2 linked regions of the Rubripirellula amarantea genome follow. The protein of the gene in region 2 interacts with the protein of the main gene of each other region in a pairwise test. Links are inferred from orthologs where the notes say so. Each region holds a gene or a part of one and is shown on either strand. Other genes may lie near its edges.

Region 1 (6,474 bases), 220 kb from region 2 along the record:
TTCGATCAGGCTGATAATCAGCGGCAAGAGTTGTTTCTTGCGGCTGACGACCTGTTCAAGCTCGTAGAGTTTGTCTTCAAGCTGCGGATAATTGATCTCTTCCCATCCCTCGGGCTCGCTGCTCATCAACAACAAGCTGCCGTTGCTTGAAATGTCGGTGACTAGTAACGCAGAGAATTCAAGGTTGTGTTCTTTTGCCAATCCTTCAAGCGCGGCGGCCAATTCATCTTTGCGTTTCCAAAACAAATCAAAGCCGATCTCTTCAATTTGCGAGATCGAAAATCGCCGACGTGATTCTTCGAATTCTTTGCAATCTTCACGGACCACTTGTTCGGGAGTTCGCGAGCGTAACGCTGACCCCACACTGAAGAACTCGTTCGCGTAGGATTCCAAGTCACAAGTGCAGAACGTCTGCAGCCATTGCAGGATTTCGCGGTCCACGTCAGTGGTCGTTGGCGATCGTAAGAACAGGGTGTCACTGATCATGCCCGAAGCCATGCACAAGGCGATGCCTGGCGTTGGCTCGATTTCCGCTTGTTTAAACATGCGTGCAACGAGCGTACATGTCGAACCCACCGGTTCCATCATGAACCGCATTGGGTGACTTGACTTCAGCGATCCACCGAGTCGGTGGTGGTCAAGGACTTCGATAATCTCCGCCTCGTCCGCGCCGGTTACCGCCTGGGACAACTCGTTGTGGTCAACCAGCACGATCTGTGGTTTGGGAGGATTGACGAGGTCACTCTTGCTGAGCACGCCGACCAATTTCGCACCGTCGACCACTGGGAAGATTGTCTGCGGCGAGCGGTAAACGTGGCCGCGAGCGGTCGCCACTGGCATCTTCGCCGACAAGGTCAGGAATTCAGTTTCGATAACGGGCTCGATCCGCTGAGCAGCCTTGATACGCATCGTGGTCGTTGCGGTATCAAGAGGGCAAGTGATCACGGAAACCCCACGAGCCTGAGCCAACTGCAGCAAGCCGCTCGAAAGCTTGTATCCGCCGGTGACCACAAGGCCTCGCACACCCATTTCGAGAGCGGGAAGTTGGATCGTCGGGCGATCGCCGCTGACAACCAACAAGCGTTCCGCCGGAAACTGTTTCATGCGTTCGGTGAATCCGCCCGCACTCATTGCACCAACGGTCACCACGAAGTCGTCGACTCGATCGGGATCGACCGCGTTCTGGAATTCCCCACCCACCACGTCGACAACTTTGGCAAGCGAACTGCAAACCAATCGCGATCGAACTGGATCGACACCGCCCTGCAGCATCAATTCAAGCAGATCCAACAGCGTCACGATTCCGGTGACATGTTCGTTTTCATCGAGCACCGGAATGGAGCGAACTTCGTTCTCATTCATTCGCTTGTAGACGTCATAAAACACGTCGTTGCATCGCGCCACCACCGCGGATCGGTTGCAAACGTCTTCCAGCTCCGGGCGGATATCCATGATGATCCGAGGCGTATGCAGCCCTGCCTTTCTGAGCGCAAACTCGGTTCGTTCGTTCGGCGTGCCACAGCATGCCGCGACCGCATCAGGCCGAGTGGTTTGACGCAAGAAATCAGCATACGCGAGGGCACTGCAAATCGCATCCGTGTCAGGATTGCGGTGGCCAAATACAAAGACGGTCATTCGATTCTGGGATTTAGAATTACTAGAGAGAGGAACGAATTCACGTGACGCCGCCAAAGCGTCAGGATTGAGGTAGTTCCAAGGCAGCGAAAATGGCCGCCGCGATTGTATCGGGTTCACTCATTCGACCGTCACCCCGAACTCGACAAGAAAGCCAGCCCGATTCAGGACCGATCATCTTGCAGCCGTCTTTAGCCAAGGTTTCGATGTTTCGTTTCACGGCAGCCTTGTTCCACATTGAATCGCTCATCGCTGGCGATAGAATTACGGGGCATGTTGCCTGCAGGTAAGTCGTGCTGATCAGATCATCCGCAATCCCATGAGCAAACTTTGCCAACAGGTCTGCGGTCGCTGGGGCGACGATCATCAAGTCGAGCCCATCAGCCAGTTCGATATGCGAACCCAGCGGACGCGAAGCGTCAAACAAACTGGTTGCAACCGAGCGACCCGAAAGTGCCGAAAGCGTCGGCACTCCTATGAATTTCGTAGCGGCGTCCGACATCGCGACGCGAACTTGGACGCCATTTTGAACCAAACGGCTGCAAAGCATCGCCGACTTATAGGCAGCGATGCCTCCGCCAATACAGAGCAAAACGGTGGGTGAGGTCTTGCTCATTGCGTTATCACGAAAGAGCGGCACCTGAATAAAGCCGCGGTGCCGATTCTAGAGATCTGAAACATCAAGTTCAGGACCTTCAGCCGCTGCGATGGCAGCATCCAAATCGTGTACCGACTCGACCTCGTTGTCCATGTTAAGAACAATCTTGTCTTGAACGATTTCCTGCAGCACGATCGACATCTTGTCGTGCGTATCTACGTTCACCAAAGCGCGGCTGCCCTGGTTAAGTTGCACCAACCGCTTTTGGATCAGAGTGCTTAGCTTGAAACGGCCGCCAACCTTGTTGACGATTTCTTCTTCTTTTAGCTCTTCGAGCATGGATAGTTTTCCTTTTGGTCGTTCAATATCTGGCAAATTTCGGCGACAGCGTTGTCGACGTTGCCATTGATAATTTCGAATTGGTATCGGTGTCGGTAAAGCATCTCGGCGGCGGCAGTTTCTAAGCGAGCCGAGATCGCTTCATTGGTTTCGGTTCTACGAGACCGCAGGCGGTTTTCCAGTTCATCCATGCCACCGGGATGGATAAACAGCGTAATGGGGTCGAAGTCTTCGTTCTCTAGGATCGTCAATGCGCCTTGAACATCAATCTCTAAAATTACCCAGTCCCCTTGATTCAGACCAGTGGCGACTTGCTCGCGAAGTGTGCCATACCAGTGCCCAAGGCCAAAAACTTCCTTGCTTTCAAGGAAATCGCCTGCCGCTTGACGCTTAGCAAACTCTTCTGGGGTAAGGAAAAAGTACGAAACTCCGTCTACTTCACCGGGCCGGGGGGTTCGCGTCGTCGCGGAAACGCTTAGTCGAAGCGGAAGACCACACTCATCGAGCAATCGGCCCACGACGGTGCTTTTCCCCGCCCCGCTGGGGCCCGAGATAATGACGAGTCGACCTTTATTGTCCTGGTTCATGCTGATCTGCTGAAGATTATTTCTATTGGTTCTATTCGAGGTTTTGAACCAACTCACGCATCCGCTCAATCGCGCACTTGATCTCAACGACGTGGCTCGAAACTTCCGCGTCGGCCGCCTTGCTACCGATCGTATTGGTTTCGCGAAACATTTCCTGAATGATAAAATCCAGCTTTCGACCCGTCGGCTCGCGGTTGGTACCCTCGGTTGCCTCACCGGAAAGCACATCGGCAAAGAGCCTTAGGTGACTGCCCAGCCGGGTGATCTCTTCGCTAATGTCAGCCCGATCGGCGTAAATTTGCACCTCGCGCAGAATGTCGATCGGTTGCGATTCGATATCACGCTCGGACAAGACTCTTTGAATTTTCGCTTCCAATCGGCTGCTGTAGTTCTCAACTGCTCGAGGAGCCAAGACGCGAATTTGCTCAAGTCGCTCGGCGATCTGAGCTGCGTCAACGTGCAGCGTCTGGGCCATATTGGCACCTTCCGTCTGACGCATCTCGTTGAGATTCTCAAATGCGAGTCGAATCGCCTCTTCGACTGGTTCCCAAAGCTGGACATCGTCGCGGCGTTCATCTCGCGCCGAAATGATCACGCCGGGTAACTGCATTAGCGATGCTAAGTCAATGTTTACCGCGTTACCATCACCGACGCTCAACCGGACTTCATTCAGTTTCGATGCGTAGGCGGCGAGCACTTCCGTGTCGATTGCCGGAACGTTTTGCCCGGCCGGCTTTCGCCACGAGATCGCAACAGAAATGCTGCCACGATGAATCAGCGAACGAACGAGCGCGTCAACACGACTTTCTAGCGACGACAAAGCATCGCTCGTTCTTAAAACGCACTTCAGGCCACGATTGTTGACCGTTCGAACCTCAACACGGATGACCCCATAGTCGCCTTGGACCGAGGCATGTCCTTGCCCCGTCATACTGCGCACACCCTCATTCTCAGTAAGCGGATCGCTGAGTGATGAGGAAATGGTGGTCACTGGAATTCCGGTTGAAGGTTGAAGTGGCAATTCTAACTACGGGGCGGGAGTTTCAGCCTCGGAATCTTCTGATTCTGGAGCCTCAGTTTCAGAGGTCTCGTTTGCAGAGGTTTCCGTTGTGGAGGTTTCCGATGCAGGGGTTTCGGTCGCCGGTGCTGCTTCGAAATCCGAAGCGTCAGTTCCCGACGCAGCAGGACTTTCCGAATCACTCGGTGCCATGTCCAAACCGCTCAGGTCCAAATCATCGCCACTGCTAAGTCCGTCGGCGTCGCCACCAATGGTGGGAATGTCTAGTCGGTTCGAATTGGCATCTTCGGTTCCGCGAGCTGAATCGCCAGGCCCCGAGGTGATTTTGGAGTCGGTCATCGGTGTCGACGGTGCGTGAGTCCCAAGCAACCACATGGTGAACGCACAGGTGAAACCCCAAATGGTAGCCACGACAACGGTGATCACCGTGAACGTGTCGCCAGCCTTACTTCCGAATGCACTCTGTCCACCGGGACCACCCAATGCTCCGCTAAGTCCACCGCCTTTGCCTCGTTGAATCAAAATCAACAAAATCAAGAACAGCGATAGGAAACCCATCAACCAACCGAGCATGACGCCGGACAGGGAACCGATAAGTGCGAAAGGAAGCGTGGTAGACATGGGACCGTCGAAGTGAAAGGTGAGTGCTAAGTGATAAGGTTAGGCGAGACCGACGAAGCGATCAGGCGGGGTGAATGATGCCGGCAAAGTCTTCTGCCTTCAAAGACGCGCCGCCAACCAGCGCCCCGTCGATATTCGGTTGACTGAGCAGTTCCTTGGCATTGTTTGGCTTAACGCTGCCGCCGTATTGGATTCGAATTTGATCCGCCACCTCAGGGGTGAACATTTCGCCGAGCAGCTTACGAATGAACGCGTGAACTTCTTCGGCTTGCTCTTTGGATGCGGTCTTGCCAGTGCCAATGGCCCAGACGGGTTCGTAGGCAATCACGATCCCGGCAGCACGCACTTCGTCGAGCCCAGCCAATGAACCACGAAGCTGGCTTTCAACGACCTTCTCGGTGTTGCCCGCCTCGCGGTCTTCGAGCGTTTCGCCGACGCAAACGATCGGAACCAAGTTGCCGGCCAAAGCGGCTTGCAACTTTTCGCTGATCATGGCGTCGGTTTCACCAAGGATTGCACGACGCTCACTATGACCCAAGATCACGTAGTGGCATCCGATATCCTTCAGCATCGCTGCGTTGACTTCGCCCGTGTAGGCACCATCTTGAGCGGCATAAAGATTCTGCGCGCCCACTCCGACAGGAGTGCCCGCGACGGCATCGGCAACGGCCGATAGGTAAACGGCCGGTGGGCAAAGCGCGACATCAACCGCGGGCTCTTCGCCTACGGCTTTCGCGACTTCGCGTGCAAGTGCCACGGCGGAATCCGCACGTGTATTCATTTTCCAATTACCGGCGATCAAAGTGCGACGTGACAAAAGGAAATCTCCAGAGAAGGGTGTGTTTGTAAATTAAGTGAAACGGAATCGTATGCGGATTCGATTGAATGACTTTTAAGCTGCACTTGGCAGGGGTGAAATCGTTTTGCCCATCAGTTCAGCCAGGCCTTTCATTTGCTTGGCTAATTCATCGTACTGTTCGGGCAGCAAGGCTTGGGGACCATCGCTCTTTGCGACTTCAGGACAATCATGGACTTCGATGTGGACACCGTCCGCGCCCGCGGCAATGCCCGCCATCGCACATGCCGGAATTAACTCCGGACGACCGGTGGCATGCGACGGGTCGACGATGATGGGTAAGTGCGAAAGCGTCCGCACCTGAGGAACCGCCGCAACATCGAACAGGTTGCGCGTCGCCGGATCGAAGCTCTTGATGCCTCGTTCGCATAGCACGACGTTGGGGTTTCCTTGCGACAAAATGTACTCGGCGCACATAAGCAAATCGTTGATCGTTGCACTCATGCCTCGTTTTAGAAGCACAGGACGATTCGACTTGCCGACTTCGGTCAATAGCGCAAAGTTTTGCATGTTCCTTGCCCCCACCTGCAACATGTCAGCGTACTGGGCAACAAGTTCTACCAATCGAGGATCGGTGACTTCGGTGACGACGGGCATGCCAAACTTGTCACCCACATCTTTTAGTATTCGCAAACCTTCTTCGCCGAGTCCTTGAAAGGCATAAGGACTCGTTCGAGGCTTAAACGCGCCGCCGCGAAACAGGTTAGCTCCCGATTGAGCGACCTTCTCGGCAATGCGAACCATCCGTTCGGGTTCTTCGACACTGCATGGGCCCGCGATCATCCCGAGATGCCCACCACCGATCTTGACGCCTGAAACG
Region 2 (6,683 bases):
AGCCGCTGCCGCTGTCAAAGGTCACTTTGTCGACATCCGCGATTGGGACTACAAGTCCAACGCTTGATCGCCTTTCACGCTCACAACAATCATTAACTCACCATGCAAAACTTCACTATTCACACTGGCGTCGTCGCTACGATGGACCGCGCCAACGTCGACACTGATCAAATCATCCCGAAGCAATTCCTGAAGCGAATCGAACGAACGGGTTTCGGCCAGTTCCTTTTTTACGATTGGCGATTCATGGATGATGGCACGACACCTAATCCTGAATTCGAACTTAACCGAATCAACGTCAAAGGTGCGTCGATACTGGTCGCGCGTCAGAACTTTGGTAGCGGCAGCTCACGTGAACACGCCGTTTGGGCTTTGGATGACTACGGTTTCCGCAGCGTGATCGCACCCTCGTTCGCTGATATCTTCTTCAACAACAGTTTCAAGAACGGCCTGCTGCCGATTGTGCTGCCGGAAGCCGATATTGATGAACTGTTTGCACGAGCCGAGAAGCATTCTCCGTATCAACTTACAGTTGATCTCGAAAACCAAAAGATCACTGATGAGCACGGTTTCGAGCGGAGCTTTGAGGTTGACCCGAGTCGTCGACACAACTTGTTGCATGGTCTCGACGACATTGCGCAAACGCTGCAGCATGAAGAGAAAATCACCGCCTACGAAAACGCTCGAAGTTGGTAGCGACCAAGCGATCTCTTTTTTGCAAAGTAGTTTTCGACAGGACTGATCGCTCGCGAGTTCAGCACTTATCGCATCAGCACTGGATCGCGGTAGATCAGATTCGATGGCAACAGATGACTGAAATCACAGGGCCGCGTGCAGGGTGATTCGAGGTAGTATCCGCAGCGATATTCAGGACTTCATCTCGCTCCACAGACGAAGCATTTCGACCAAGTGCTCGGTCGCCTCGACCATTTCGTCGAGACACGCGAATTCAGTAACGGCGTGAATGTTATGTTGCCCGCTCGATAGATTCGGTGTGGGTAAACCCTTTTCGGTCAATTGGCTGCCGTCGGTTCCACCTCGAATGATCTCGCGAGTGCACGGGCGACCAAGGTTGGCGAACGCCTTTTCGACCATTGATACCGACTCGGGAAGATTTGCGATGCCGTCTCGCATGTTTCGATATTGCCGATGAATCGTGACCTCGGCTTTTAGGCCGGGTATTTTCGACGTGATGTCGTTCGCGAGCGAGCGCAATTGATCAGCGTAAGTTTCCAGGTCTGCGGCTTCAAATGAACGTAGGATCAAGTGCACCGTCGCTTCGCCTACGCCACCGTGGATCGTGGTCGGGTGAATGAAGCCGTCTCGTTGGTCAGTTGTCTCGGGAGTCTGGCGATCGCGGGGAAGTTGCGAAACGAAATCACAGGCACCTCGCAACGCACTGACCATCCGATCCTTTGCGATCGCAGGGTGAATGTTATGACCAACGAATCGTACGGTCGCGCCATCGGCCGAAAATGTTTCCACGTCGATCTCGCCCGCGCCACCGCCGTCGACCGTGTAGGCAACCGTGGCATCGACTTTCGCGAGGTCGATTTTGTCGGTGCCGCGCCCGATTTCTTCGTCGCAAGTGAATAGCAATCGCACCGGACCATGTTGCAAATGAGGATTCTCGATAAGCGTTTGGGCCAGTTCCATGATGATCGCCACGCCTGCCTTGTCATCACCGCCAAGCAGCGTGGTCCCATCGGTCGTGATCAATGTCTTCCCGACGACCTTGCTCAAGTCGGGAGACGAAGCGACCGCAATGAGCTCACCTGACAGCAGTGTGATGTCGCCTCCGTCGTAGTTCTCGATCACTTGAGGTTGGACGTTATCGCCGGGTGATTCCGGCGAGGTGTCCATGTGAGCAACCAGGGCCACCGTCGGGGCGCCCTCGCCAATGGTGGAGGGGACGGTTCCCCAAACCAGTGCGTTCTCGTCCTGGTGAGCATCGTCAACGGACATCGCGGATAACTCGTCGCACAACATTCGCCCCAGTTCCCATTGCGAGGTCGAACTCGGGTAGGTGTCACTGGTGGGATCCGCCGACGTGCCGATTTTCACGTAACGCAGAAAGCGATCGAGCAGACGTTGGCGATCAATACGGATGGAAGCGGGACTCGAAGCCGACATGCAAAACTCACAGAGAAAAAGGTTACAATGGGCGGAAGCGTCAAATTTGCTTCGTAATTGTGCGAGGTTGGGCACCCATTCATTCCAGGCGAACTTCCATGGCTGAACAAATTTCGCATCTGATCTTTGACGTGGAAAGCGTCTCGGATGGTGATTTAATCTCCAAGGTTCGCTATCCCGGCCAAAACTATACACCCGAAGACGCGATTGCGACCTACCAAGACGAATTGTTGGAACTTAACGGGACGACATTCATTCCGCACACGTTCCAGATTCCAGTCGCAGTTGTGATCGCCAAAGTCGCCGTCGATCTAAGCTTAGTCGACATCGTATCACTCGATGAGCCCGACTTTCGGCCTCATGTGATTACGAAAAACTTTTGGCGAGGCTGGGAGGCGTACAAGCATCCCACTTGGGTGACGTTCAACGGTCGCTCATTCGATATTCCCATCATGGAACTGGCCGCGTTCCGTTATGGAGTCGCAATTCCGAAGTGGTTTCAAGGCGAAGGCTACAAAGCTCCGCGAAATCGTTTTAATACGATGGCTCACTTAGATCTGCAGGACGTCCTGACTAATTTCGGAGCCGCGCGTTGCAACGGAGGATTGAATTTGGTTGCCCAGTTGCTTGGCAAGCCTGGCAAGATGGACCTCAATGGAGAGCAAGTTCAAAAGCAGTTCGACGATGGCAACAAGAAAGCGATCAGTGATTATTGTCGCTGCGATGTGCTGGACACCTACTTCATCTTCTTGCGCACCAAGACGCTCAAAGGCACGATCACGCTGGAGCAAGAAATTCAACTGGTCGCTGACGCTAAGGTATGGATCGAAGAACGTGCCGAAGACTGCAAAGCCTATCAAGACTACCTTGCTCATTGGAATGATTGGCTCAATCCTTGGCAGGAAGACGAGGCGTCCGATCCAACGCCCGAGGCTAAATCATCAACAGTAGCCGGCAACGACAAATCAGACAGTGCTCAAGAGTTAGTAAAATGAACGACCCGCCGTGTTTCACTGGTGCCAATGCTTCACGTACATTGGCCGCAGTTTGGCTGCTGCCGAGGGTTATCTATGGCCTGTTTATTAGTGCTGTGTGGGTCAGTGCTGTGTGGGTCAGTGCGGTATCGGCTGATTCGGTGCACGCCGGTCGACCCAACGTTGTTCTGATTGTCAGCGACGATCAGGGTGGTGGAGACTACGGGTTCATGGGCAACGATCTAATTCGGACACCGCAGCTGGATGCGATGAACGAGTGTAGCGGTCGGTTGACGAACTTCTATGTCAGCCCTGTTTGCGGTCCAACGCGAGCTAGTTTGATGACCGGCCGATACAACTATCGAACTCGCTGTGTGGATACCTACGTCGGTCGAGCCATGATGGACTCGGGCGAAGTGACACTTGCGGAATTGCTTCGAGACGCTGGATACCGAACAGGTATCTATGGGAAGTGGCACTTGGGTGACAACTATCCTCTGCGTGCAATGGATCAAGGGTTTCAAGACAGCTTGGTTCATCGGGGCGGCGGAATCGGACAACCTTCAGATCCGATCGGTGCCGAAGGAAAGTACACTGACCCGACGCTTTTCAAAAATGGTAATCAAGTCCAAAGAAAAGGTTACTGCACTGATATCTTCTTTGACGAGGCGATGGATTTCATTGCCAAGAGCGTGGATTCGGATGCGCCGTTCTTCACCTACATCGCGACCAACGCACCTCACGGTCCCTTTCACGATGTGCCAAACGACTTGTACGAACAATACCGAAACGTGGATTTTGCTCCCATCATGGTCGGTAAGGTCGCTCCGAAACGGATGGACGAGCAACAAGATAAGCTCGCTCGCATCGCAGCAATGATTACCAACATTGATCAGAACGTTGGCCGGTTGTTCAGCAAACTCGACGATCTCGGCATTCGCGAAAACACGATCGTGGTATATCTCAATGACAACGGTCCTAACTCGAAACGATACGTTGGCGACATGCGTGGTTCCAAGTCGAACGTTGATGACGGAGGGATTCGTTCTCCTCTTTTGTTTCATTGGCCCGAGAAAGTAGATGCGGGAACAACCGCAAACGAGTTATGCGCGCACATTGATGTACTGCCCACCATTTTGGATGCTTGTGACGTAGAGCTTCCCGCGAATCTGATCATCGACGGGCGAAGTTTCTTGCCGCTGATGACCGGTCGTAACGCTCCTTGGCCGACTCGGCAGCTCGTCATTCAATCGCATCGCGGTGACGTTCCGCAGCGCTACCACCATTTCGCGCTACATGAAAATTCTTGGAAGCTTGTGCATCCCAGTGGATTCGGAAAAGAGAGTTTCGAAGGTGAGTGCAAATATCAGCTTTATGATTTGAGCCTCGATCCTAAACAGCAGCGAGACTTGGCAAGCCAACATCCCAATGTGGTGAAACGACTGGCGAACGCATACGCCGCTTGGTTCGACGATGTCAGCTCCACTCGACCAGACAACTTCGATCCACCGCGAATCATCGTGGGCACACCGAATGAGCCGACGACGGTTTTGACTCGGCAAGATTGGCGACACACCCAAGGAAAACCTTGGGCTGTCGATTCAAACGGGCATTGGTTGCTCGAATCCAATTCATCAGGACGCTACGAGGTCGAAGTCTTTATGAACACTGACTTGCCGACAGCCCAGGCGACCATCAATGCCGGAAGCTTTTCGCAAAGACTCGATATCCCGGCGGGCAAACGCACCGGTAATCGAACTGTCATGCAGTTGCCATCAGGACAATTCACATTGGCGGTTGACGTTGTCGTGCGCGAACAAGTCCAAGGCCCGCATCAGGTTTCGCTCAAACGAATTGATGATTGATAGCAATTGATTCTTTGACTCGTGACCGCAGCAGGAAGCGAGAGGTCGGACAATTGCCAGGCAAGGGTTAGCGATCGGTTCGGCGTAGCCGGGCAAAGATCGCCATCTGAGAGCCCGAGAGGGGTGGGCGAATGCATCTATGCCCCAAAATTCCCTCTTTACCTGTATTGACTGGATTTTGTACGCTCGTCCAGTTCAAAGATTCGCGTGAGCTTTCGCTCGACGTGGTTCCCTTTCGCATTTTCATGGTTTGATGGTTAGACAAGGAAGTCTTCCGTTCCGTTCGCCAGGTTGGTCCAGCATATTGCGGGCGCCATCGACGGCTATCATTCTGTCGAGGCTTTCAAGCTTCCACCGGCGAGCGTTGGTTGGCGGTTTGTGCTGGTCACTTGTGTTGGCATTCTTGATCGGCAACGGCGTCGCGACCGCAGCGGACGAAAACGCGTCCAAACTGCATCTGTCGTCCGTCATCCCGGCGAACATGATGGTGGACAGCGGATCGCCTATGCCTTGGATTTGCGAAGTCGACCCTATTCCTGAGTTTGCTTCAGAAGAGCTCACACTTCGCTTCTCGGTAATCCGAGTTAGCCACGGCCACCAGGTGATCTCGGGACGTCGAAATGTTGTCTTAGATGTGCAGGGAAAAAGTAGCTCGATCAGCTTGAACGATCACGCTCCCACGGTACCGGGCGTGTACGAAGTTCGCATGGAGCTTGTGCATTCGCAAGGGAAGGTTTGGTCGCGATTTCGCGATGCCGGTGTACCGATCGCCACACTCACCCAACCTATGATCATTCTGCCAACGAATGATTCGGCAACGATTGCAACGGAAACCAACGCGATCTCGCAAAGTGTTCGCAACGCGACAAATGCAATTCGCAGCCCCTTTCAATCTTCCGGCTCTCGTTCGTATCAGTCATCGGATTGGGAAACGATTGGCGTGCTGCGACCCTCGGCTGCATCATGGGCCATTGGCGAATGGATCCCCGAGTCGGCAACTCGACTGATTCCCGGAGTCCAGAAGGCCACCGGTGAACTCAAAACAATGGAACACCATGGTGAAAAGGTTTCACTGCTTGATTCGAAAAGCGTATTCCAGGCGAAACTACCCGTCATGACCCCAGGGATGCCGCACCGTATCCACATACGCGTTCCTGGAAACCAACATCAACAGCTTCGCGTCGATATCGGACCAGGCGGAGATCAAGCGAACTCCATCGCATCGGCGGTGATCCAGGGCATCTCGCCGCGCAAGTGGTTGAACTCGCATCAGAAAGAACCTGAAACTACCCCTCGCAGCATCATGCCGCGGTTGCCAGCGGTCACGCGATTGCCGGGTGTTACCGGAATAATGAATCGCAGCACCGAAACCATGGTTGCGGATGCGCTTCAAGACACGGCAAAGCAACCTTGGACAATTCACACACTGATCTACTATCCCTTAGGCAAAGATCAAATCTGGTTGACCAACCTGAGCGAAGATGACGTCGCAGCCTTTGAGTCCATCGAAGTCGTAGCGGGTCCCGAGTCACTGAACTTGGATTCTTCTTCGTCCGCCCACGAAATCGTAGCCAGCGAGTATGCAGGCGAAACTTTCGGTGGCAATGTCGTGATGCATTTGAGAGACCGAGACTGGGTCGAAAATTTGACTCGGGATTGGAAGCCTAACCAAGACGCGTTGCAGTGTGACGATCAAACGATCGCGGTACAC

The links.
Region 1: the proteins of pepT (region 2) and tpiA interact in binary tests that used the Escherichia coli proteins (3 or more experiments, as listed by UniProt). The link is inferred for Rubripirellula amarantea from one-to-one orthologs.

What each region holds. Positions count from the first base shown.
Region 1 is NZ_SJPI01000001.1:1,649,848-1,656,321, reverse strand. The notes cover bases 3,738-6,474. They hold tpiA (triose-phosphate isomerase), read right to left. Parts: upstream 5,616-6,474; coding sequence 4,860-5,615; downstream 3,738-4,859. Other genes in these bases: aroF (3-deoxy-7-phosphoheptulonate synthase), read right to left, coding at 5,691-6,474; secG (preprotein translocase subunit SecG), read right to left, coding at 4,187-4,798; Pla22_RS05985 (YicC/YloC family endoribonuclease), read right to left, coding at 3,738-4,150. Also shown: Pla22_RS06005 (putative manganese-dependent inorganic diphosphatase), read right to left, coding at 1-1,635; Pla22_RS06000 (flavoprotein), read right to left, coding at 1,697-2,251; Pla22_RS05995 (DNA-directed RNA polymerase subunit omega), read right to left, coding at 2,300-2,572; gmk (guanylate kinase), read right to left, coding at 2,557-3,159; more of Pla22_RS05985, read right to left, coding at 3,191-3,737. UniProt on the Escherichia coli protein: Involved in the gluconeogenesis. Catalyzes stereospecifically the conversion of dihydroxyacetone phosphate (DHAP) to D-glyceraldehyde-3-phosphate (G3P).
Region 2 is NZ_SJPI01000001.1:1,430,174-1,436,856, reverse strand. What follows is about bases 1-2,946. They hold pepT (peptidase T), read right to left. Parts: upstream 2,134-2,946; coding sequence 868-2,133; downstream 1-867. Other genes in these bases: Pla22_RS05185 (3'-5' exonuclease), read left to right, coding at 2,232-2,946; leuD (3-isopropylmalate dehydratase small subunit), read left to right, coding at 103-696; leuC (3-isopropylmalate dehydratase large subunit), read left to right, coding at 1-67. Outside these bases: more of Pla22_RS05185, read left to right, coding at 2,947-3,128; Pla22_RS05180 (arylsulfatase), read left to right, coding at 3,125-4,972; Pla22_RS05175 (hypothetical protein), read left to right, coding at 5,367-6,683. UniProt on the Escherichia coli protein: Cleaves the N-terminal amino acid of tripeptides.